3 regions of the Streptomyces sp. NPDC126503 genome follow, and region 3 is predicted to be linked to each of the others. Evidence: riboswitches for the same ligand, from Rfam matches in the RefSeq annotation. Region 3 holds a riboswitch; each other region holds the start of a gene.
What was found. Region 3 has a riboswitch for cyclic di-AMP ahead of ABTY40_RS19565 (transglycosylase family protein). Riboswitches for the same ligand answer to the same signal wherever they lie in the genome.
Positions count from the first base shown of each region.

Region 1 (7,688 bases), on a different contig from region 3:
CCGCCCAGAAGCGGACGAGGCGGGCCGGGTCACCGCAGTCGACGACGATCTCCTGTACGTGTGCGCGCATGCCGTCAGCGTACGGAGCCCAGGGCCGCCGGTGCCTGAGCCGCGGCGAACGCGGCCGCGTCCCACGTCCCGCCGAGCGCCGGGGCCAGCCAGCCGCCCGCCGCCGCGCGGAAGGCGGCCGGGTCGAGTGCCCCCGCGCCCTCCGGCACGGCCCCGAGCAGCGGGGCGGCGGCCGACTCCGGAAGATCCACCAGATTGCAGCGCGCAGCCAGGTCGGGCTCGGCCGGCCAGCTGCCGACCACCACGCCGAGCTGGTCGATCCCGCGCGCCCGCAGCGCCTCGGCCGTCAGGGCCGTGGAGTTGAGCGTCCCGAGACCGGCCGGCGTCACCACGAGGACCGGCGCGCCGAGCAGACCGGCCGCGTCGGCGAGCGTGCCGCCCTCCTCGTCGAAGCGGACCAGAAGCCCGCCCGCGCCTTCCACGAGCACCAGATCGTGCTCGGCCGCCAGGGCGCGCGCCGCCTCGGCGACCTGGCGCGGCCCGACCGGGGCGAGCCCGGCCCGCAGCGCCGCCGTGCCCGGCGCCAGCGGCTCCGGGAACCGGCCCAGCTCGGCCGAGGCCGCCGCCCCCGAGAGCCGTACGACCTCGTCGGCGTCGCCCCGCTCGTCCGGTCCGACCCCGGTCTGCGCGGGCTTCAGGACCGCGACCGAGCGCCCGGCGGCGGTGGCGACGGCGGCGACGGCCGCCGTGACGACCGTCTTGCCGATCTCGGTGCCGGTGCCGCTGACGACGATGATGCTCATGCTGTTCCTTCCTGGCTGGGAGAGACCCGGCGGGGCCGGGCCGTGAGGGGGCCCGCACGGGGGCCGGCGTACGGCTCCGGGCGGACCGGGGAGCCGCGTGGGCGCCGGGCCGTACGGGCGGGGAAGCGCGCGCCGCGAACGGGTGGGCCGGGGCCGGCGGACGGCCCGCCGGGCATCCGGCCCCCGCCGGCACCGGCGGGGGTCCCGGAGCGGCGCCGCTCCCGGAGCGGGAACGGCGCCGGCGCGCGAGGAGCCGTCAGCCGGCGGCCGCGGCCGCCCGTACCGCCGCGCAGATCCGGGCCAGGTCCCCGTCGTCCGTCACGTACGGCGGCATGGTGTAGATCAGGTCGCGGAACGGGCGCAGCCACACGCCCTCCCGGACCGCCGCGCGGGTCGCCGCGGCCATGTCGGCCTCGTGGTCGAGCTGGACGACGCCGATCGCGCCGAGCACCCGCACCTCGCGCACGCCCGGCAGCTCCGCGGCGGCGGCCAGCCCCTCACGGAGCCCGGCCTCGATCCGCTTCACCTCGACCGCCCAGTCCTGCGAGAGCAGCAGGTCGATGGAGGCACAGGCCACCGCGGACGCGAGCGGGTTGCCCATGAACGTCGGCCCGTGCGCCAGCACCGGCACCTCGCCCCGCGAGATCCCGTCGGCCACCCGGCTCGTGCAGAGCGTCGCCGCCATCGACAGATAGCCGCCGGTCAGCGCCTTGCCGAGGCACATGACATCGGGGGACACGCCCGCCTGGTCGGCCGCGAACAGCGTGCCCGTCCGCCCGAAGCCCGTCGCGATCTCGTCGAACACCAGCAGCACGTCGTGCTCGTCGCAGGCCTCGCGCAGCACCCGCAGATAGGCCGGGTCGTGGAAACGCATCCCGCCCGCGCCCTGCACGACCGGCTCCACCACCACGGCGGCCAGCTCGTGCGCGTGCCGCGCGATCCCGGACCGCAGCAGTTCCGCGTACGACTCCTCGTACGCGGCGGGCGGCGCGTCCACGAAGACCTGCCGCTGGAGGACACCGGTCCACAGCTCGTGCATGCCGCCCTGCGGATCGCACACCGACATCGGCTGCCAGGTGTCCCCGTGGTACCCGCCGCGCCAGGTGAACAGCCGCTGCTTGCCGGGACGTCCGAGCGAGCGCCAGTACTGCAGGCACATCTTGGCCGCGACCTCGACGGCGACCGATCCCGAGTCGCTGAGGAAGACGTGCCGCAGCGGCTCCGGGGTGATCTCCACGAGCCGCGCGGCCAGCCGGACGGCCGGTTCATGGGTGAGCCCGCCGAACATGACGTGGCTCATCCGGTCCAGCTGCCCGCGCACCGCCTCGTTCAGCACGGGGTGGTTGTAGCCGTGCACGGCCGACCACCACGAGGACATGCCGTCGATCAACTCCGTGTGCCCCTCGGCCGGTTCGGCGAGGGTGAGGCGCACCCCGGACGCCGACGCGACGACCAGCGGGTCGGTGCGGCCCGGCATGGGGCCGTACGGATGCCAGACGTGCGCCCGGTCCAGGGCGATCAGCTCGTCGGTGCGCATCGCGGCCCTACGCGTTCGGGGCGAGGTCCGTGCCTGCGCCCCGGCGGCGCACCGCGACGAGGTCCGTGCGGGCCTCCGTGGCCGCCGGCGCCTCCGGCACCGTGTGCCCGCCGCACGGGCCGCAGCCGCCGCCCTCCCCGGCGTGCGAACCGCAGCCGGCCGCGGCGTGCGACCCGCAGCCGCCCGGCGCGGCGGCGGCCGCCTCGACGGCGTCCGCCCGGTGCCGCGGCAGGGTCGGCGTGTCCGTGCCCTCCACGACGAAGCCCGCGTCGGCGATCATCTCCAGGTCGGCCTTGCCGGCCTGGCCCTCGCTCGTCAGGTAGTCACCGAGGAAGATCGAGTTCGCGATGTTCAGGGCCAGCGGCTGCATCGAGCGCAGGTGCACCTCGCGGCCGCCCGCGATGCGGACCTCGACGTCCGGGCAGACGAACCGCACCATCGCGAGGATCCGCAGGCAGCGCTGCGGGGTGAGGTTCCACTCCTTGGCCAGCGGCGTGCCCTCGAAGGGGATGAGGAAGTTGACCGGGACCGAGTCCGAGCCCAGCTCGCGCAGCGCGTAGACCACGTCGACCAGGTCCTCGTCGGTCTCGCCCATGCCCGCGATCAGACCCGAGCAGGCCGAGAGGCCGGCGGCGTGCGCCTTCTGCACCGTGTCCACCCGGTCCGCGTAGGTGTGGGTGGTGGTGATCTCCCCGTAGGTGCCCTCGGAGGTGTTCAGGTTGTGGTTGTACGCGTCGGCGCCGGCCTCCCGCAGCCGCTCCGCCTGGCCGTCGGAGAGCAGACCGAGACAGGCGCAGACCTCGACGCCCTCGTTCTGCTCCTTGATCGCCTCGATGGTCCTGCCGACCCGCTCGACGTCACGGTCCGTCGGGCCGCGCCCGCTCGCCACCAGGCAGACCCGCTTGGCTCCGCCCGCCACACCGGCCGCGGCCGCCTGGGACGCCTCGTCCGGCTTCAGCCAGGTGTACTTCAGGATCTCGGCCTTGGAGCCCAACCGCTGCGAACAGTACGAGCAGTCCTCGGGGCAGAGGCCCGACTTCAGGTTGACCAGGTAGTTGAGCTTCACCCGCCGCCCGAACCACTGGCGGCGCACCTTGCCGGCCGCGGCCACCACATCGAGCAGTTCGTCGTCGGAGGTCGCCAGGACGGCGAGCGCTTCTTCACGGGTCGGCGGCTCGCGCCGCAGCCCCTTCTCCACCAGCGTGTTCAGCAGGTCCATAACCGCTGATCCTCGCCTACGGCGCACCCCGCGGCCAAGGAGGATCCGAACAAACGACGCCGTTCGAGGTGTGTGTATGACCACATCCCGGCCCCGCCGTCCTGCGGCTATGGTCTGTCCGCTGCCTACAAAAGGAACGTCGCATGCCACAGGCCGACGAGACGCGGGCCGCGGGCCCGCGCCGTACCGCGTTCGACTGGACCGAGGCCGAGGCGCGACGCCGCGCGCAGGCGGGACTCGTCCGTACGCTGCGGCCCCGCGAGGCGGTGACGGACCTGCTGGACCTGGCGGGCAACGACTACCTCGGGCTGACCCGCCACCCGGAGGTCACCGCGGCGGCGGCCGACGCGGCCCGCCGCTGGGGCGCGGGCTCCACCGGCTCCCGGCTCGTCACCGGCACCACCGCCCTGCACACCCGCCTGGAGCGCGAACTCGCCGCCTTCTGCGGCTTCGAGGCGGCCCTCGTCTTCTCGTCCGGCTACACCGCCAACCTGGCCGCGCTCACCGCGCTCGGCGGCCGGGACTCCCTCGTGGTCTCCGACGCCGCCAATCACGCCTCGATCGTGGACGGCTGCCGGCTCGCCCGCGCGGAGACGGCCGTGGTCCCGCACGCCGATCCCGAGGCCGTACGGAAGACCCTGGAGGCGCATCCCGGGCGGCGGGCCCTCGTCGTCAGCGACTCCGTCTTCTCCGTCGACGGCGACAAGGCCCCGCTCACCGCGCTCGCCGAGGCCTGCCGGGCCCACGGCGCCGGACTCGTCGTGGACGACGCCCACGGCTTCGGCGTCCTCGGCGACGGCGGCCGGGGCGCGCTCCACGAGGCCGGTCTCGCCGGGGACGCGGACGTGGTGGCCACCCTGACCCTTTCCAAGTCCCTCGGCAGCCAGGGCGGTGCCGTCCTCGGCCCGGCGCGGGTGATCGAGCACCTCGTGAACGCGGCCCGCACCTTCATCTTCGACACCGGGCTCGCCCCGGCCGCCACGGGCGGCGCCCTCGCGGCGCTCCGCCTGATCGAGGCCGCGCCCCGGCTCGCGGAACAGGTCCGTACCGTCGCCACCACCCTGCACCGCCGGCTCACCGAGGCCGGGCTGACCGCGGCCCGGCCGGACGCGGCGGTCGTCTCCGTTCGCGCGCCCTCCCCGGAGGCGGCGCTGCGCTGGGCCGCCGACTGCCGAGAACTCGGTCTGGTGGTGGGCTGCTTCCGGCCCCCGTCCGTCCCGGACGGTATCTCGCGGCTGCGGCTCACCGCTCGCGCCGACCTTTCCGCCGCCGACGTCGAGCGCGCGGTCGGCACCGTCCTGCGGACGGCCCCGGAAGGCGCCTGAGCCGCTCCGGCCCCACGAGGGGGCGTCCGAGCCCGGCGGCGACGACACCGGTGAGCCCGCCGACCGCGCCGGCAAAGGCCCCGCGGGCCCGGGGTTACGGCAGGTCAGGGCAGTTCACCGCTTCGAGCGACAGATGGGGCCCTCTCCCGGGAGAACGCCGCCCGGGGCGGCACGATCGGTGGCACTCTGACGCGGAAGCGCGATCCGGGGCGGCCGGCCGCCCCGGCGGGAAAGGGACAGCGTCGTCATGGCCGATCACCTGGAAGCATCCGTCACGCTGCCGAGCGAGCCCGCCTCGGTCCCCAGGGCCCGGCGCCATGCCGTGGAGGTCCTGGCCGCGTGGGGCCTGGACGGGGCGACGGAGGCGGTGGACGCGATCCGGCTGATCGTCTCCGAGCTGGCGACCAACGCCGTGCAGCACACCTTCGGGCAGTCGCCGACCTTCACGGTGGGCCTCCGCCTCGAGCGCGAGGAGCGGCTCGTCGTCGGGGTCACCGACAGCCACCCGCGCCGGCCGCGCCGCCTGCCGGCCGCCGTCCAGCAGGACAACGGCCGGGGCATGGGCATCATCCGCGTCCTGGCGGCGGAGGCCGGCGGCCGCCTCTCGGTGACCCCGACCGCCGACGGCGGCAAGACGGTCGCGATCACGATGCCGTGGACGGCGGCGCCGGTCCCGGTCTGACGGGACGGCGGGCGGGACCCCGGGGCCCTGCGCGCCGCCCGCGGGGGGCGAGGGGCAGGGGAGCCGTCCGGGGCCCCTCGGACCGGCCCGGGGGCCGGTGTGTTCTTCTCCGGCCTTCCGGCCCTTCCGTCAGGGGCCGCTTGACGCGCGGCCCCGGCCCGGACCCCGGTTCCCGCGCCGCCAGGGCGGGGACGGGCCGCCCGGGCGGGACGGCGGCCGGAGGCGGAGCCGGGTCAGCGGACCCGGCCGTAGAGGACCTTCGAGGTCCAGATCTTGTCGAGCTTCACCCAGGACCCCGTCTTGGGGGAGTGCCAGATCTTGCCGCTCCCGGCGTAGATCCCCACGTGGTAGACCCTTCCACCCGAGTGGAAGAAGACCAGGTCCCCCTTCTGCCGGCTGGAGGCGGAGATGTGCCGGGTCTTGTTGTACTGCTGCTGCGCGGTGCGGGGCAGCGTCTTGCCCGCCTGCTTGTAGGCGTAGAGCGTCAGTCCTGAGCAGTCGAACCGGCTGGGTCCGACGGCCCCGTACTTGTAGGGCGCCCCCTTCTTGGCCGCCGCGACGGTCAGTGCCTTGCTCGCGTGGGCCGTGGCCGCCTGGGCCTCCGGCGCCGCACCCGGCGCGACGAGCGTGCCGCCGACGGCGGCGAGGGTGAGAGCCGAGACGGCTCCGGCCCGGGACAGCAGGGACGGGACATGCATCTGCGCAGTCATGCGCAACCCTTCGTCAGCCGCCTGTGAAGGATGACCTGTCGGGTTCGGGCAGGCGAAGATGCCCGGCCGCGGCTGCGGCTTCACCCCGAGGGCCGGTCGCGTCGCGGTATGCGGCGCGCACGTCCCGTACTGCTCGGGTCCTCCACTCCTGCCGATCCACTCCTGTCGACCAGGCGTCCGGGACAGCGGCAGGACTCGGCGTCCGCCCGGACCGCCCCGCCGCGGTGGCGGGGGCTTGTCGTCGTGAGGGATCTTGACCCACGACACGGCCGAAAACCGAGCGGAAACGGCGATTTGTGAGGCTCCTCACGACTGATCCATACGGGTGGACAAGCGGGTTTCGTGATCGTCGTAGGTTTGGCCAACGAGCCCCGCACCAGGGGTGGAACGTCTCATTCCGCCAGATGCGTACACCTGTTGTGCAAGTCACCCCCTCTCCATGTCGATACGTCGACTACGCCGAACGAGGGAGCGTTTCCGCAGTTCGCGTGGGCCGTCCGGGGCTCGACACGACACGCGGGAATGTCAACTGACGGATCGCCGGGGCAGCGTGACGCGGTCCGCCCGGCGCTCTCCGTCCAGCACGCGCAGAGCCTCCGTCAGCGTGCCCGCGTGCACCTCGCTCTCGCCCCGGATGTGCATGAGCGTCAGGGCCTCGCGCAGTGCCCGCGCCTGGCCCACCAGCGCCTGCGCCGCGCGCAGAGCGCCGTAGGTGTGCGCCCCCCGGGACGGGTTGATCCGCCCGAGGAGGTCCACGACTTCGAGGTACGCGTCGATGAACTCGCCCTCCGCGCGGGTCAGCGCGGGCAGCGGCGGAAGCTCGGGGAACACGGCCGCCTCACCTGCCGGAACCGCCGGCGGGACCCCGCCGGCTCGTGAGGACGTGGTCCACCAGTCCGTACGCGAGCGCCGCCGGCGCGTCGAGGACGGTGGGCCGGTCGAGGTCGGCGTCGATCCGCTCCCGGGGCTGCCCGGTGTGCCCGGCGAGCAGCCCGGCCATCAGGGCCCGCAGCCGCAGGAGTTCGCGGGCGTGGAGGTCGAGGTCGCCGAGCTGCCCCCGCAACGGCTCGTCCAGGGACGGTTGCTGGAGTGTGACGCGGGCGCCGGGCAGCATCATCCGTTTGCCGGGTGCGCCGGCCGCGAGGAGCACCGCCGCGGCGGCCGTGGCCTGCCCCAGGCAGGTCGTCTCCACGTCGCTCGCGAGCGACCCCATCGTGTCGTGGATCGCGGTCATGGCGCCGAGGTCGCCGCCGGGACTGTTGATGTACAGCGCGATGTCCCGTCCCGGTGCCTGGTGGTCGAGGAGCAGGAGCTGCGCGATGACGTCCGTCGCCGCCGTCTCGTCCACGGCCGCGCCGAGGAAGACGATCCGGGCGTCGAGGAGCTTGGAGTACGGATCGAGG
Region 1 is NZ_JBEORS010000003.1:281,407-289,094, reverse strand. Features, by position in the region: gene ABTY40_RS06480 (VOC family protein) at 1-70, opposite strand, end outside; gene bioD (dethiobiotin synthase) at 75-812, opposite strand; gene ABTY40_RS06470 (adenosylmethionine--8-amino-7-oxononanoate transaminase) at 1,069-2,349, opposite strand; gene bioB (biotin synthase BioB) at 2,357-3,568, opposite strand; gene ABTY40_RS06460 (8-amino-7-oxononanoate synthase) at 3,712-4,893, shown strand; gene ABTY40_RS06455 (ATP-binding protein) at 5,141-5,575, shown strand; gene ABTY40_RS06450 (C40 family peptidase) at 5,809-6,285, opposite strand; cyclic di-AMP (ydaO/yuaA leader) riboswitch at 6,289-6,471, opposite strand; gene ABTY40_RS06445 (hypothetical protein) at 6,811-7,116, opposite strand; gene ABTY40_RS06440 (ATP-dependent Clp protease proteolytic subunit) at 7,124-7,688, opposite strand, start outside.
Region 1: another riboswitch for cyclic di-AMP. It lies ahead of ABTY40_RS06450 (C40 family peptidase); the one in region 3 lies ahead of ABTY40_RS19565 (transglycosylase family protein).

Region 2 (7,688 bases), on a different contig from region 3:
CGCCCCCTCCCCGGGCGGCGGGGCACCCGCGACGTGACACGGCGGGAGGCGGCCCGTGCGCGTGCGGTACGGGGGTAATGACAGGATGTCCCCATGAGCAACGACAACGTGTTCTTCGACATCACCATCAACGACGAGCCGGCCGGCCGGATCGTCTTCAAGCTGTTCGACGACGTCGTCCCGAAGACGGCGCGCAACTTCCGTGAGCTCGCCACCGGCGAGCACGGCTTCGGTTACGAGGGCTCCCCGTTCCACCGCGTCATCCCGGAGTTCATGCTGCAGGGCGGTGACTTCACCAACGGCAACGGCACCGGCGGCAAGAGCATCTACGGCGAGAAGTTCGCCGACGAGAACTTCACGCTGAAGCACGACCGCCCGTACCTGCTCTCCATGGCGAACGCGGGCCGCAACACCAACGGTTCGCAGTTCTTCATCACCACGATCGTCACCAGCTGGCTCGACGGCAAGCACGTCGTCTTCGGCGAGGTCGTGGAGGGCCAGGACCTGGTGAAGAAGATCGAGTCCCTCGGCTCCCAGTCCGGCCGCACCAGTGCCAGCATCAAGGTCGCCAAGTCCGGCGTCGTCAAGGGCTGAGCCCTTCCCCGCCGGCCGGGGCCGGGCGCGCCGTTCTCGACACGCACCCGCCCCGGCCGGGACCCGCCGCCACGGCTCAGCCCTGCTCGCCGTACCGGCGCTCGAACTTCGCGATCCGGCCCTCCGTGTCGACCGTCCGCGCCTTGCCCGTGTAGAACGGGTGGCTCTCCGACGAGATCTCCACGTCGATCACCGGATACGTGTTCCCGTCGTCCCACTCGATGGTGGTGTCGCTGGTCGCCGTCGACCGCGTCAGAAACGCGTACCCCGCCGAGCGGTCCCGGAAGACCACCGGCCGGTACTCGGGCTGCTTGTCCTGCTGCACGTGTCCTCCTCCGGGGCTGACGCCCTGAGTCCTCCGGCCTGAGCGACAGGCCACCCCCAGCCTCGCCGCGCCCGGCCGGGGCGACCAGCGCCACGGGACCGACCGGGTGACGCGCCGGACGAGTCCCCCGGACCGCCCCTTTGACTGCGCGCGACCGGGACGCCACACTCGGTCGTCGGGCGCCGCCGAGAGGTGCGGGCCCTTCCCAGGCCACCAGGGGGCGCGATGACCGGCAGGGTTCTTCCGTACGAGGTGCACGGCGAGGGGCCGGGTCGTGCCCTCGTGCTCCACAACTGGTTCGGCGACCGCACCAGCTTCGCCCCGCTCCGCGACCACCTCGACCCAGCCGCCGGGCAGTACGCCTTCCTCGACTGCCGCGGCTACGGCGAGGCCCGCGACACGCCCGGCGACTACACGATGGAAGAGGTCGCCGCCGACGCCCTCGCCGTCGCCGACGACCTGGGCTGGGACTCCTTCACCGTCATCGGTCACTCCATGGGCGCCAAGGCCGCCCAGGTGATGCTCCTCGACGAGCCCGGCCGCGTCCGGTCCCTCGTCGGCATCTCACCGGTCTCCGCCGCGGGCTTCCCGCTCGACCCCGAGACCTGGGAACTCTTCGCCGGGGCCGCCGCCGAGCCCGCGAACCGGCGCGCCATCATCGACCGCACCACCGGCGGGCGGTACGACGACACCTGGCTCGGCACCCGCGTCGAACGGTCCGTGAACCGTTCGTCGGCCACCGCCTTCCGCGCCTACCTGGACTCCTGGGCCCGCGCCGACTTCCACGAGCGCGTCCGCGACAACCCCGTGCCCGTCCTGCTCGTCGTCGGCGCCCACGACCCCGCCCTCGGCGCGGAGGCCATGGAGGCCACCTGGCTGCGCTGGTACCCCAACGCCCGCCTCCACGTCCTCGAGGACGCCGGCCACTACGCCCCCGAGGAGACCCCGAAGGCCCTCGCCGAGGCCATCGAGGCCTTCCTCGCCGCCTGACCCGGCCCCGGGCCGCTCCCTTGGGGTGCGGGCGACGGTGGGGGCGTGCCTACCCTGGAGGGAGCACGGGCCGGGGGCAGGGCCCCGGCACCGCCCGGAAGCCGCGGCGCACGCGGACGGCGGAAGGCGGCCGAGCATGTACTTCACGGACCGGACCGACGCGGGACGGCGCCTCGCCGCCCGCCTCGGCCACCTCGCGGCCCTCGACGTCACGGTCCTCGGCCTGCCCCGGGGCGGGGTCCCCGTGGCCGCCGAGGTCGCCGACGCCCTCGGCGCGCCGCTCGACATCTGCGTGGTACGGAAGCTGGGCGTGCCGTACCGGCCCGAGGTCGCGATGGGGGCCATCGGAGAGGGCGGCGTCAGGGTCCTGAACGACCAGGTGCTCCGCGACGCCCGGGTGGCCCCGGGTGACCTCGCGGCTGTCGAGGAACGCGAGCGCGCCGAGCTGGAGCGGCGCGCTCGCCGCTACCGGGGCGGCCGGCGGCCCGTACCGCTCGACGGCAGGACGGTCCTCGTGGTCGACGACGGGCTCGCGACCGGGGCCACCGCGCTCGCGGCCTGCCGGGTCGTCCGCGCCCGGGGCGCGGCACGGATCGTCTTCGCCGTCCCGGTCGCCCCCCGCGGCTGGACCACCCGCCTCGGCGGGGAGGCGGACGAGACCGTGTGTGTCCACACGCCGGACGGCTTCGCCGCGGTCGGCCAGTTCTACGAGGACTTCTCCGCGACCTCCGACGAGGAGGTCGTCGCCCGGCTCGCGCACAGCCGGGCCGTGCACGGACCCGTCGTCCGGGAGTCGGACGTCCGACTCCCGCTGCCGGAGGGCGGGGGCACCCTCGCCGGGCGGCTGGCCGTGCCCGAGGACGCGCACGGCGTCGTCCTGTTCGCCCACGGCAGCGGCAGCGGCCGGCACAGCCCCCGCAACCGGGCGGTGGCCGGAGCCCTGAACCGGGCGGGCCTCGGCACGCTCCTCTTCGACCTGCTCACCGAGGACGAGGCGGCCGACCGGCGGCTCGTCTTCGACACGCCGATGCTCGCCGGACGCCTGGCCCGGGCCACGGAGTGGCTGGCGGCGGAGCCGGCGGCCCGGGGGCTGCCGCTCGGCTGGTTCGGCGCGAGCACGGGAGCGGCCGCCGCCCTGTGGGCGGCGGCCGGGCCGGTCGGTACGGCGGGCGGCGGGACCGGTGCCCGGCCCGCGGCGATCGTCTCGCGCGGGGGCCGGCCCGACCTGGCCCACGAACGGCTGGCCCGGGTCGACGCCCCCACCCTCCTCGTGGTGGGCGGACGCGACGCGCTCGTCCTGGACCTCAACCGGAAGGCACAGGCGATGCTGCGCTGCGAGAACCGGCTGGAGGTCGTGCCCGGCGCCACCCACCTCTTCGAGGAGCCGGGCGCCCTGGAGGAGGTGGCGGAGCTCGCCGCCTCCTGGTTCACCGGGCACTTCGGACGCCGGACGGCCGCCTCGGACGTCAGTACGGGCCGTTGACGTTGTCAATCGAGCCGTAGCGGTCCGCCGCGTAGTTGCAGGCGGCGGTGATGTTCGCGACCGGGTCGAAGAGGTCCATGGACGTGCCCGGCACGTGGTAGGCCATGAAGGTCGGTTCGATGACCTGGAGCAGGCCCTTCGACGGGGTGCCGGCCGCGGCGTTGGAGTCCCACAGGTTGATGGCCCGCGGGTTGCCGGAGGACTCGCGCATCACGTTGCGCAGGATGCCGTCGTACGAACCGGGGATGCCGTACCGGGCCATGACGTCGAGCGACTCGCGGATCCAGCCGTCCAGGTTGTCGGCGTAGGCCGTCGTGGCGGCCCGGGCGGCAGGTGCCGCGGCGGGAGCGGCGGCCGGAGCCGCGGCGGCACCGGAGGAGGCGGGAGCCGAGCGCCGCTCGCCGCGGCTCGCGCGCTCGCTGGTGCCGGCCGGGGTCTTCGCCGCGGGAGCCTTCGCGGAATCCCGACGAATCGTCAGTTCGAGCCCGGGGTGAATGAGTGACGGATTGTCACCCACCACGGTCCGGTTGGCCCGGTAAAGAGCCTTCCAGCCGCCCTGAATTCCCTTCTCCCGTGCGATGCCGGAAAGGGAGTCGCCCTTCACGACGGTATAGGTGCGGGTCGTGGCGGGAGCGGCGGGGAGCGTGGCGGGGACGGTCGCGGCCGGCCGGGCGGAAGGCGCCGCCGGGAGCGCGTGGGCGGCGGTCTGCGGGGCCCCGGCGACCGGCTGGGCACCGGCCGAGGCGGGTACGACGAGCGGCAGGGCCAGCGCGGCGCCGCCCGAACCGGCGAGGGCGAGACCACGGGGGACGGTGCGGCGCCGAGGGCGGCGGTGCTTACCGTGTGCAGGCATGACGGCTTCCTCTCCGGCGCCTGCGGGGTGAGCTGTCGGGTTCGGACGGGAGGTGTCCGGCCGCGCGCACGCGGCTTCACCCCGAGCCGCTCCGGAAGGCCGGACCGGCGTGTTCGTGGGTCCCCCGCTCCTGCCGTCGGGTGAAAAGGGAGGTTTTCAGGCGGTGGCAGGATTCGGCGGTCCGCCTGAATGGGGGTGACCGTAGGCCAGAAAGGGGGCCGGGAACAAGGCGTCGCCCCGCGCATTCACGGAAAAGCGGTTCCCGGAATTCGCGCATTCAAGATCCTGTGGAGCGGCGGCCGGGCGAACGGCCTTGCGGCGTACGGCTCGGCCGACGCCGGAACCCCTCCGGGCGGGCCGGGAAGTGAAACGCGTCACCCGGAGCGCAATGTCCGAATATGGGCTGTAATTCCGATCGAAAGGGAAGCGGGTGAAATGCTCCCCCTTCGGGTGGCGTGAAAAGGGGTGGCCGAGCGCCGCGCCCACGAAAGGGGCAAATGTCGCGAAGTCGACATTTGTGCTGAAGGATGAGGTCCTCCGACCTCAGGAGCCGCCCATGTCCTCCGCCCCTTCCCTGCTCGGCCCCGACGCCCTGGACCGCGAGGCCGCCGCCCTGTACGAGAGCGCGACCTGGCAGCGGATCGTCGAGAACTGGCACGGCCAGGCCCCCGCCCCCGCTCCCCCCGGCGAGAACCCGGGCCCGGAGGAGCGGCCGGGGGAGGACTGGCGCGCCCTCCTCACCGTCCCGGTGGACCGGCTCGTCGCCGAGGCCCTCGACGCGCTGCCGCCCGCCCTGCCCGCCGAGCGCCGGCTCCCCGGCCGCGTCGGAGCCGCGCTCCCGGACCGCCTGCACGTGTGGCGCCGGATCGGCCAGGCCGATCTGCGCCCCTCGGTGCACCTCGGCTACGCCCGCCAGGTCCTGGAGGAATGGGGCTGGCAGAACGCCCCGTACCGGCTCCGCGACGCCCGGGGCGCCCGCTGCGTCTGCGGCGCCCTGCTCGCCGCCCACCGCCTCGGCTACGGCAGCGCCGACACCATGAACCAGGCCGCCGCCTGGATCGTCACCGAGCTGCGCGCCCGGGGCTGGACCGGGCTGATCGGACCCTGGAACCGTGCCCCCGGCCGGACCGCCGCCGACGCCCTGGCCCTGCTGGACGCCACCGCCCGCCGGGCCGCGTACGCCGGCCACTGAACGGCCGCCCGCCGCCCGGCCCCGGTGACTCCGGCACGAGGGCGGCGGCGCGGTCGGTCAGACGGTCAGCACCTTCACGCCCGCCTCGCCGAACCGCGCGACCGCCTCCGCCGGGACGGCGGAGTCCGTGACGAGGAGGTCGACGCGGCCGGTCCCGCAGATGCGGGCGAACGCCCGCCGGCCCAGCTTCGAGGAGTCCGTCACGACCACGACCCGGCTCGCCCGCTCGGCGAACAGACGACTGACGGCCGCCTCCTCCTCCTGATGGGCCATCACGCCCAGCTCGGCGTCCATGCCGTCGACGCCGAGCACCACCACGTCCAGGACGACTTCGCCGAGCACGCCGGCCGTCAGTGGTCCCACCAGCTCGTACGTCTGCGGACGCGCCACCCCGCCCGTCGTGACCAGCTTGATCGCCGGCCGCACGGCCAGCTCGCCGGCGATGTTGAGGGCGTTGGTGACCACGGTCAGCGCCGGCGCGGCCGGGACGGCACCCGGCGCCTGTGCCCGCTCGCCGGCGAACCGCACCGCGAGCGCCCGCGCCACCTCCGTCGTCGTCGTACCGCCGTTGAGTCCCACGACCTCGCCGGGCGCGATCAGATCCGCCACGGCGGCCGCGATCCGCCGCTTCTCCGGCGTGTGCCGGGTGGACTTGTAGCGCAGCGGAAGCTCGTACGAGACGCCGTGGGCGACCGCGCCGCCCCGGGTGCGCACGAGCAGCCGCTGCTCGGCGAGTTCGTCCAGGTCGCGGCGGATCGTGGCGGCGGAGACGTCCAGCGCGGCGGCGGCCTCCTCGACCTCCACCCTGCCGGAGTCGGCGAGCAGTTCGAGGAGCGCGTTCCACCGCTCGTGCTTGGCCATGTGTGCCGTTCCCCTCCCGCTCGTCCGCGCGGCGATTCTAGCCGCCGCGCTGCACGGGACCTGGAAAGTGGATGCGTGGATCTGCTTGAATCTGACGCTGTCCGAGCAACTTCAATCATCACCCCGTCTCTCCGTTCGCAAGGAGCGCCGCATGACCTCCCGTACCTCCGCGGAGATCGCCTCCCAGCCCACCACCTGGCGCCAGGCGGCCCGCACCCTCGACCGGCACACCGCGGCCCTGCCCCGGCGCGGCGAGCGCGTCGCCGTCATCGGCTGCGGCACCTCCTGGTTCATGGCACTGGCCTACGCGGAGCTGCGCGAGTCCGGCGGCCACGGGGAGACCGACGCCTTCGCCGCCTCCGCCTTCCCGTACGGACGCCGCTACGACCGCGTCCTCGCGATCACCCGCTCCGGCACGACGAGCGAGGTCCTCACCGTCCTCGCCCGGCTCCGGGGCGGCGTGCCGACCGGCGCCCTGACGGCCGACCCGACCACCCCCGTCATGGACCTCGCCGACGCGGTCGCCGTCCTGGACTTCGCCGACGAGGAGTCGGTCGTGCAGACGCGGTTCGCCACGACCGCCCTGGCCCTGCTCCGCGCCCACCTGGAGGCCGAGGGCGCGCTGCCCGAGGGCGTCGCCCCCGTCGAGGAGGCGGCGGGCGACGCCGAACGGGCCCTCGGCCTCCCCCTGGACGAGGCGCTCGTCTCCGCCGAGCAGCTGACCTTCCTGGGCACCGGCTGGACCTACGGACTCGCCCTGGAGGCCGGACTCAAGATGCGCGAGGCGGCCGGCGCCTGGACCGAGGCGTACCCGGCGATGGAGTACCGCCACGGGCCCATCAGCATCACCGGCCCCGGCCGGGTGGCCTGGGGCTTCGGCGCCCTGCCCGCCGGGCTGGCGGACGAGGTCCGCAAGGTCGGCGGCACCGTCGAGGAGAGCGACCTCGACCCCCTGGCCGACCTGGTGCGCGCCCAGCGCCTGGCCGTCGCGGTCGCCGAGGCGCGCGGCCTCGACCCCGACACCCCCCGGAACCTCACCCGCTCGGTCGTCCTGGCGGACCTCGATGGCTGACCGCCCCTCCGGCCGAAGGCCCCGCCGGCCGGCCGCCGCCCCCGCCGTACCCGCCGCCCCCACGGGAGAAGGACCATGCCGCTGACGCCCACCGACGAGATCGTCCGCCGGGCCCGCACCGCCGGCCGGGGCGTCGGCGCCTTCAACGTCCTCCAACTGGAACACGCCCAGGCCATCGTGGCCGGGGCGGAGAGCGCCGACCGGCCGGTCGTTCTCCAGATCAGCGAGAACACCGTCCGCTACCACGGCGCCCTCGAACCGGTCGCCCTCGCCTCCCTCGCCGTGGCCCGGGCGGCGAAGGTGCCCGTCGCCGTCCAC
Region 2 is NZ_JBEORS010000010.1:23,050-30,737, forward strand. Features, by position in the region: gene ABTY40_RS15565 (peptidylprolyl isomerase) at 94-594, shown strand; gene ABTY40_RS15570 (type B 50S ribosomal protein L31) at 671-919, opposite strand; gene ABTY40_RS15575 (alpha/beta fold hydrolase) at 1,145-1,909, shown strand; gene ABTY40_RS15580 (alpha/beta family hydrolase) at 2,046-3,392, shown strand; gene ABTY40_RS15585 (LysM peptidoglycan-binding domain-containing protein) at 3,376-4,245, opposite strand; cyclic di-AMP (ydaO/yuaA leader) riboswitch at 4,250-4,418, opposite strand; gene ABTY40_RS15590 (DUF6197 family protein) at 4,802-5,437, shown strand; gene ABTY40_RS15595 (DeoR/GlpR family DNA-binding transcription regulator) at 5,495-6,298, opposite strand; gene ABTY40_RS15600 (SIS domain-containing protein) at 6,450-7,370, shown strand; gene ABTY40_RS15605 (class II fructose-bisphosphate aldolase) at 7,446-7,688, shown strand, end outside.
Region 2: another riboswitch for cyclic di-AMP. It lies ahead of ABTY40_RS15585 (LysM peptidoglycan-binding domain-containing protein); the one in region 3 lies ahead of ABTY40_RS19565 (transglycosylase family protein).

Region 3 (7,688 bases):
TCGAGCTGCTCGAGGACGTGGTTGCGCAGGCCGATGGCCTCCTCGATGCCCTTCATGCCGATGCCCTGCTCGGCGAGGCCGGGGATCGGGAAGGTACGGGAGACGGCGCCCATCGAGATGACCAGGTAGTCGAACGGCAGCTCGTACGCCTCGCCGACGAGCGGCGCGATCGTGGCGACCTTGCGGTCCTGGTCGATGGTGGTGACCCGACCGGTGAGCACCTCGGCTCCGCGAACGACGCGCCGCAGCGGGACGACGACGTGTCGCGGGGAGATGCTGCCGGCGGCGGCTTCGGGGAGGAAGGGCTGGTAGGTCATGTACGACCGCGGGTCGACGACCGTGACGGTCGCCTCGCCGAAGCGCATCTTCTTGAGGATGCGCCGAGCTGCGTACAGGCCTACGTACCCACCGCCTACTACGAGGATCCTGGGACGCTCCGTGGTGCTCATGCCATCGAGTATCCACCCCGTTGGAGGGGGGTGCTCGTGCGCCCCTTCACAAGGTCTGCGGATACCTCTGCTACACTGCGCGGCCCACGTGACCCAGGTCATGGTGGTGCAAAGGAACCGCGTGGCCTTGGCGAACGTTGTTCACCCCCCGTGAACTGCTCTGGAGAGCCTCCGTTAACAGCGTGCCGGCCCACCCGTTCACACGATGGAAACATCGAGCGAAGTAGGCGTTCCGCCTGCGAAAGGGCCCCGAGACCCCCCTCGGGGGGCCACAAGACCCTCCGGGGGCGCCATCGGGGCCCTTTTCCTTGTGAAGAACTTCACGAACCTTTTCCGACAGGCTGTCGCCGGACCCCTCCATAGGCGCCCGCTATGCCACGGATAGCGCGATCCCATCAAGAATGTCGTGCTCGCTGACCACGACTTCGCGGGCTCCGACCCGCTCGACGATCTCCCTCAGGACAAGGGCTCCGGCGATGATCACGTCCACCCGGCCGGGGTGGATGACGGGGATCGCGGCCCGCTCGTCGTGGGTGGAGGCGAGGAGCCGCTCGGTGACCTCCGCAACCTGGGCCGCCGAGATCCGGGCGTGGTGGACCTTGGCGGAGTCGTACTCCGGAAGGCCCAGCGCGATGGCGGCGACCGTGGTGACCGAGCCGGCGAGCCCGACGAGGGTTCCGGCGGAGGTCAGCGGCACCGTCTCGGCGGCCAGGTCGAGGGCGGCGCGGACGTCGGCGCGGACGGCCTCGGCCTCCTCGGCGGTCGGCGGGTCGTGCCTGATGTGCCGCTCGGTGAGCCGGACGCAGCCGATGTCGACGGAGCGGGCGGCCTCGACGTGCCGGTCGCCGGTGACGAACTCGGTGGAGCCGCCGCCGATGTCCACGACGAGGTACGTCTCCGCGCCCCGCAGCTCACCGGTGGCACCGGTGAAGGAGAACTCGGCCTCCTGGTCGCCGGTGATGACCTCGGGCTCGACGCCCAGAATGTCCACGACCCCGCGGACGAACTCGTCACGGTTCTCGGCGTCGCGGGAGGCGGAGGTGGCGACGAAGCGGACCCGCTCGGCACCGAGTTCCCTGATGACCTCCGCGTACTCGCGGCAGGCGGCGAAGGTCCGCTCCAGCGCCTCGGGGGCGAGCCGGCCGGTCCGGTCGACGCCCTGTCCGAGCCGGACGATCGTCATCCGCCGGTCCAGCTCGATCAGTTCTCCCGTCTCCGGGTGCACGTCGGCGACGAGGAGGCGGATGGAGTTCGTACCGCAGTCGATTCCGGCGACCCGGGTCACTCGGCGGCCTCCTCTTCGGCCTTGTCGGCGCACGGGTTCACGCACGGGCCCTTCGCCCACCACTCCGGCAGCATCGCGAGGGCCTCGTCGCCGAAGGGGTTGACGCCCGGGCCCGCCACGAGCGAGTGGCCGACGAGGACGTGCAGGCACTTCACGCGGTCGGGCATGCCGCCGGCGCTGGGGAAGCCCTCCAGGACCTCGATGGCGTCGCGGCGCGCGAGGTAGTCCTCGTGCGCGGCCCGGTAGGAGGCGGCGAGCTCCGGGTCGGTGGCGAGGCGGGCCTGCATCTCCTTCATGACCCCGTTGGCCTCCAGGGTGCCGATGGCCGAGGCCGCCCGGGGGCAGGTGAGGTAGTACGTGGTCGGGAAGGGGGTGCCGTCGGGGAGCCGGGGCGCGGTCTCGACGACGTCCGGGTTGCCGCACGGGCAGCGGTGCGCGATGGCGCGCAGGCCGCGCGGCGGGCGTCCGAGCTGCGCCTCGAAGGCGGCGACGTCCGCCTCGGTGGGCTCGGTGCGTTCGGTCTGCGGAGGGGGCGTTTCCATGTCTGCCTTGGTCGTCGGGGTCGTACGGGATCGGTGGGGGGTCGTACGGGTCGGTCGGCCGTACGGGTCGGTCAGGGGCGGTCGGCGCGGTCCACGCCGTCCCACAGGTTGTCGTACCAGGGGCGGTCCGCCGGGCCCTGGCCGCTGCGGGGCCGCGGCTCCGCGCCGGGGTCGTCGACGGTGAAACCGGTCTCGCCGGGCAGCACGTAGTGGAGGTGCTCGCGGGCGAGGCGGCGGACGTAGGCCGGGTCCTGGAGGCGGGCCTTCTCGTCCCGCAGTTCCTCGACCCGCCGGGCGGCCTCGGCGGCCTTCCGCTCCTGCTCGGCGATCTCGCCCTGCTGGGAGACGTAGCTCCTTATCGGATAGGCGAGCGCCACGACGAGGGAGCAGACGACGAGGGCGAGGAAGGCCGCGCGCCCGGTGAGCCGGGAACGGCGGGCCTGGCGGCGGCTCTGGGAGCGGTAGACGCGGGCGGCGGTCTGCTCACCGAGCAGCCTGATCCTGGTCGCGGTGGAGAACCGGTCCCGGGCCATGTGCGCGCCTCCCCTGTACGTGCGTACGTCCCCGCACACGGTACGGGACCGCGTGCGGGGACGTGCGGAGACGGGCTGTGTCAGCCCTTGTGCCGGTGCCTCAGTTCGCGGAGCGGAACCGCGGGAACGCGCTGCGGCCGGCGTAGACCGCGGCGTCGTCCAGGATCTCCTCGATGCGCAGGAGCTGGTTGTACTTGGCGACGCGCTCGGAGCGGGCCGGGGCGCCGGTCTTGATCTGGCCGCAGTTGGTGGCGACGGCCAGGTCGGCGATGGTGACGTCCTCGGTCTCGCCGGAGCGGTGGGACATCATGCACTTGAAGCCGTTGCGCTGGGCCAGCTCGACGGCGTCCAGGGTCTCGGTCAGCGAGCCGATCTGGTTGACCTTGACCAGCAGCGCGTTGGCAGCGCCCTCCTCGATGCCGCGGGCGAGGCGCTCCGGGTTGGTGACGAAGAGGTCGTCGCCGACCAGCTGGACCCGGGAGCCCAGCTTCTCGGTGATGGTCTTCCAGCCGTCCCAGTCGTCCTCGAACAGCGGGTCCTCGATGGAGACCAGCGGGTACGCGTCGACGAGCTCCGCGTAGTAGTCGGTCATCTCGGCGGCGGAGCGGGCCTTGCCCTCGAACTCGTAGGCGCCGTCCTTGTAGAACTCGGAGGCGGCGACGTCGAGCGCGAGCGCGATGTCCTTGCCGGGGGTGTAGCCGGCCTGCTTGATGGCCTCGAGGATGAGGTCCAGCGCCTCGCGGTTGGAGCCCAGGTTCGGGGCGAAGCCGCCCTCGTCGCCGAGGCCGGTGGAGAGGCCCTTGGTCTTCAGGACGGACTTGAGGGTGTGGTAGACCTCGGTGCCCCAGCGGAGGGCCTCGGAGAAGGACTCCGCGCCGATCGGGGCGATCATGAACTCCTGGATGTCCACGTTGGAGTCGGCGTGCGACCCGCCGTTCAGGATGTTCATCATCGGAACGGGCAGCAGGTGCGCGTTCGGGCCGCCCAGGTAGCGGAAGAGGGGGAGGTCGCTGGCCTCGGAGGCGGCGTGCGCGACGGCGAGGGAGACGCCGAGGATGGCGTTGGCGCCGAGCGAGGACTTGTCCGGGGTGGCGTCCAGGTCGAACATGGCCTGGTCGATCAGGCGCTGCTCGGTGGCGTCGTAGCCGACGAGCTCCGGGCCGATCTGCTCGATGACGGCCAGGACGGCCTTCTCGACGCCCTTGCCGAGGTAGCGGTTCTGGTCGCCGTCACGGAGCTCGAGGGCCTCGAACGCACCGGTGGAGGCACCGGACGGGACGGCAGCACGGCCGGTGCTGCCGTCGTCGAGGCCGACCTCGACCTCGACCGTGGGGTTGCCTCGGGAGTCCAGGATTTCCCGGGCTACGACGACGTCGATGGACGGCACGAGCATCTCCTTCTGGGATGTGACGCTAGGTGTGACGCATACGGCGCAAGGTCTCGTTCGCCTTGCGACAAGAGCCTAACCGGCCCGGGGGCTCCGGCCCGCCGGGCGCCCGCCCCGTGGGACGAAAAAGGACCCGGGGGCACGCATCCCGGGACGAACCACCCGGAGGTACTCGGGGGTAACAGACGGAACCCCGGTCCGGCGTGCACGGGGGGAGCACGCCGGACCGGGGTGGTCACCGCGGGAAGTTCGTCAGGACCGCGAGGCTCACTTCAGGTGGAGCTGCTGGCCCGGGTAGATGAGGTCGGCGTCCTCGACGACGTCCTGGTTGAGGTCGTAGAGGGTGGCCCAGCCGCCCTTGACGCCGTGCGTCTGGGCGATGGTGGCGAGGGTGTCGCCGGCCGCGACCTTGTACTCGCCGTCACCCTTCTTGACCTTCTTGCCGGTCGGGGTGGTGACGGTCTTGCGGCTCTCCTGGGCGGTGACGCTCCGGGGGGTCTCGCGGGCGGTCGTCTTCGGAGCCGTGCGCTTGGTGCTGCGCGTGGTCGGCTGCTCGGAGCGGCGCTCGGGCGAGGTGGTGGTGCCGGTCGGCTTCTGGGTCTCGGTGGTGCCGCCGCTGTAGGTGGCACGGGAGAGGCCGACGCCGCAGCTCGGCCAGGCGCCCTTGCCCTGGCCCGCGAGGACCTTCTCGGCGATGGCGATCTGCTGCGTCTTCGAGGCCAGGTTGGCGGTGGGGGCGTAGGCGGTGCCGCCGTACGCGGCCCAGGTGGAGGCCGAGAACTGCAGGCCGCCGTAGTAGCCGTTGCCCGTGTTGATGGACCAGTTGCCGCCGGACTCGCACTGGGCGACGCGGTCCCACTCGGAGGCGGTGGCGGCCGAGGCGGTGCCCGTGGCCATCAGCGGGGCGGCGACGGCGGCACCGGTGACGCCGACGAGCGTGACGACCTGGGTGGCCTTGGAGGGACGGCGGTGTTTGCCCTTGCCGGAAAACAGCATGGAAATTCTCCTCACCGACGCCTGCGAGGTGAGCTGTCGGGTTCGGGCCGAAGAGTTGCCCGGCCGCGTGTCCTAGCACGCGGCTTCACCCCAAGCCGAACGTCGGTCGTCTGTCTCGACGACCGGGGCCGGCACTTACCTTGGGTCCCCCGCTCCTGCCTACGGCGCTTACGCGACGACTGTTCCCATCGGCCGGCGGCAGGACTCGGCGTTCTCGGTCGACGGGGCCCGCGGTGGCGAGCGATGACGACCGTAGCCACACTCCTGCCGGAAGTTCAAAGGGGCGCATTGCGGAAATAACGCCCCTCCTTGCCTTCCGGCGGAGGGTGTTTGCCCAGGTGAGAGGTCACGGAACCAAATCTTCCGGACGAGCCACGCCAGTTGGGGCGAAGAGATCCATGTCTCACTTGAGCAGAACCGGACATTACCCCGCGAACTACCCGGCGGGCGGTGTCGAACCGATCGTCAGATCGAGGCTCTGACCAGGCAGGATGAGGTCCGGATCGGTGCCCACCGTCCGCCTGTTGGCGTCATAGAGGGCGGTCCAGCCTCCGGGCAGTTGCCTCTCCTGCGCGATGACGGTCAGGTTGTCACCGGGGCGCACCGTGTAGGCGTCCGAAGTGTCCTGACTGTCCGTTGCGCCCGCCCCGGCCGCCGGCGCGTCGGCCGCCGGGACCTTCGCCGGGGTTTCAGGGCTCTTGCCCGTCGGTGCGGCATGACGACCTGCTTCTGCGGAAGTGTCCGTCTTGCCGGTTTCCTCCGGAGCGGCCTCGCCCCGGTGCTTGCCGGTGCCGGGCACGCTCGACGGAGCGTCACCTTCCGCCGTACGGGGCTTTTCGGGCGTTCCGGAAGTCCCGGGCGTGTCGGAGGCGCCGGGAGCCGTCGGAGCGCTCGGCGCGGCCGGGTGGGTGGAGGCGTCCGGCACGGCCGGGTGGGTGGGGGCGGCCGTCCCGGCCGCTCCCGGCGTCCGGGAGGCCGTGGGGGCGTCCGGGGCCGAGGAGGCCGCGGGGGCGCCGGAAATCCGCGGCGCGGGCGCCGAGGCGGCCGGGGAGGAGGGAGGGGCCTGCACGGCGGACGGGGCGGGCGAGGCGGTCGGCGCGCCGGCCGTCCGGTTCGACTCCGGGGCGGGGCCCGACTCCTCCGGCGGCGTGACGGCCGGTCCCGGGTTCACCCCCGGGGCCTTCCCGTCGTTGCCGAGGCCGGCGATCGGGGCGCAGGTGGCCCAGTCGGTCGCGCCCGAGGCGAGCGCCTTCTCGGCCACCACGATCTGCTGGGCGCGGCTGGCCAGGTCGGCGCTGGGGGCGTAGGCGAGTCCGCCGTGGCGCTCCCAGCTCTCCTGGGTGAACTGGAGTCCGCCGTACATCCCGTTGCCGAAATGGGCACTCCACTGGCCGCCCGACTCGCACTCGGCCACCCGGTCCCAGGTGGCCGCGTCGGCGGCGGAGGCGGACCCGGTGGCGAGCAGCGGCAGCGCCATGGCGGATCCGGTCACGCCCGCCGCGACGACGAGAGCGGGGGCCTGACGGGGTCGACGGTGTCGTCCGTTCCCGGAGGGCATACGTACGCCTTTCGCGTGACGGCTGAAGACTGCCGCGAAACGTAGCGGCATTCGAACGTCCGTCACAAGTCGGTCGCCCCGCGATCACGTGAAGATCACACTTCTGACGCGCCCTCAGCTGGAGTCACCCGTGCGGAAGGGGAGAATTCCACCGGAAGCGTGCGCAAACCACGCATGATGAGCCCGCCGCGCCACCGCAGTTCGGCCGGGTCGGCGGCGAGCCGCAGGTCCGGCAGCCGGGTCAGCAGGGTGGCCACGGCCACCTGTCCCTCCAGGCGCGCGAGCGGTGCCCCGAGGCAGTAGTGGATGCCGTGCCCGTATCCCAGGTGCTGGTTGTCCCGCCGCGCCAGGTCCAGGGTGTCCGGCTCCGCGAACCGCGCCGGGTCCCGGTCGGCGGCGGCCAGGACCACCAGGACCGGGTCGCCCGCCGGGATCGCCTGCCCGCCGATGCTCAGGTCCCGGGTCGCGTACCGCCAGGTCGCCAGCTCCACCGGCCCGTCGAACCGCAGCAGCTCCTCGACCCCCGTCTCCAGGAGCCCGGTCTCGCCCGCCGCCAGGGAGGCCTGGAGCCGCTCGCGCTGCTCCGGGTGGCGCAGCAGCTGGTAGGTGCCGTTGCCGATGAGGTTGATGGTGGTCTCGAAACCGGCGAAGAGCAGCACGAAACACATGGCCGTGGCCTCGGCCTCGGTCAGGTGGTCGCCGTGGTCACTGGCCCGGATGAGCCCGGAGATCAGGTCGTCGCCGAGGTCCTGCCGCTTGCGGTGGATCAGCTCGGCGAGGTAGCCCCGGATCTTCTTCACCGACCGGGCGACGCCGCCGCGCGGCCCGCCGCCGTGCCGGATCATCATCCCCGCCCAGTCCCGGAAGTCGTCCTGGTCCTCGGCGGGCACGCCCAGCAGGTCGCAGATGGCGTAGATGGGCAGCGGGAAGGCGAAGTC
Region 3 is NZ_JBEORS010000014.1:116,342-124,029, reverse strand. Features, by position in the region: gene ABTY40_RS19590 (NAD(P)/FAD-dependent oxidoreductase) at 1-449, opposite strand, end outside; gene ABTY40_RS19585 (Ppx/GppA phosphatase family protein) at 820-1,734, opposite strand; gene ABTY40_RS19580 (DUF501 domain-containing protein) at 1,731-2,276, opposite strand; gene ABTY40_RS19575 (FtsB family cell division protein) at 2,348-2,809, opposite strand; gene eno (phosphopyruvate hydratase) at 2,910-4,196, opposite strand; gene ABTY40_RS19565 (transglycosylase family protein) at 4,464-5,192, opposite strand; cyclic di-AMP (ydaO/yuaA leader) riboswitch at 5,196-5,369, opposite strand; gene ABTY40_RS19560 (transglycosylase family protein) at 5,629-6,684, opposite strand; gene ABTY40_RS19555 (cytochrome P450 family protein) at 6,846-7,688, opposite strand, start outside.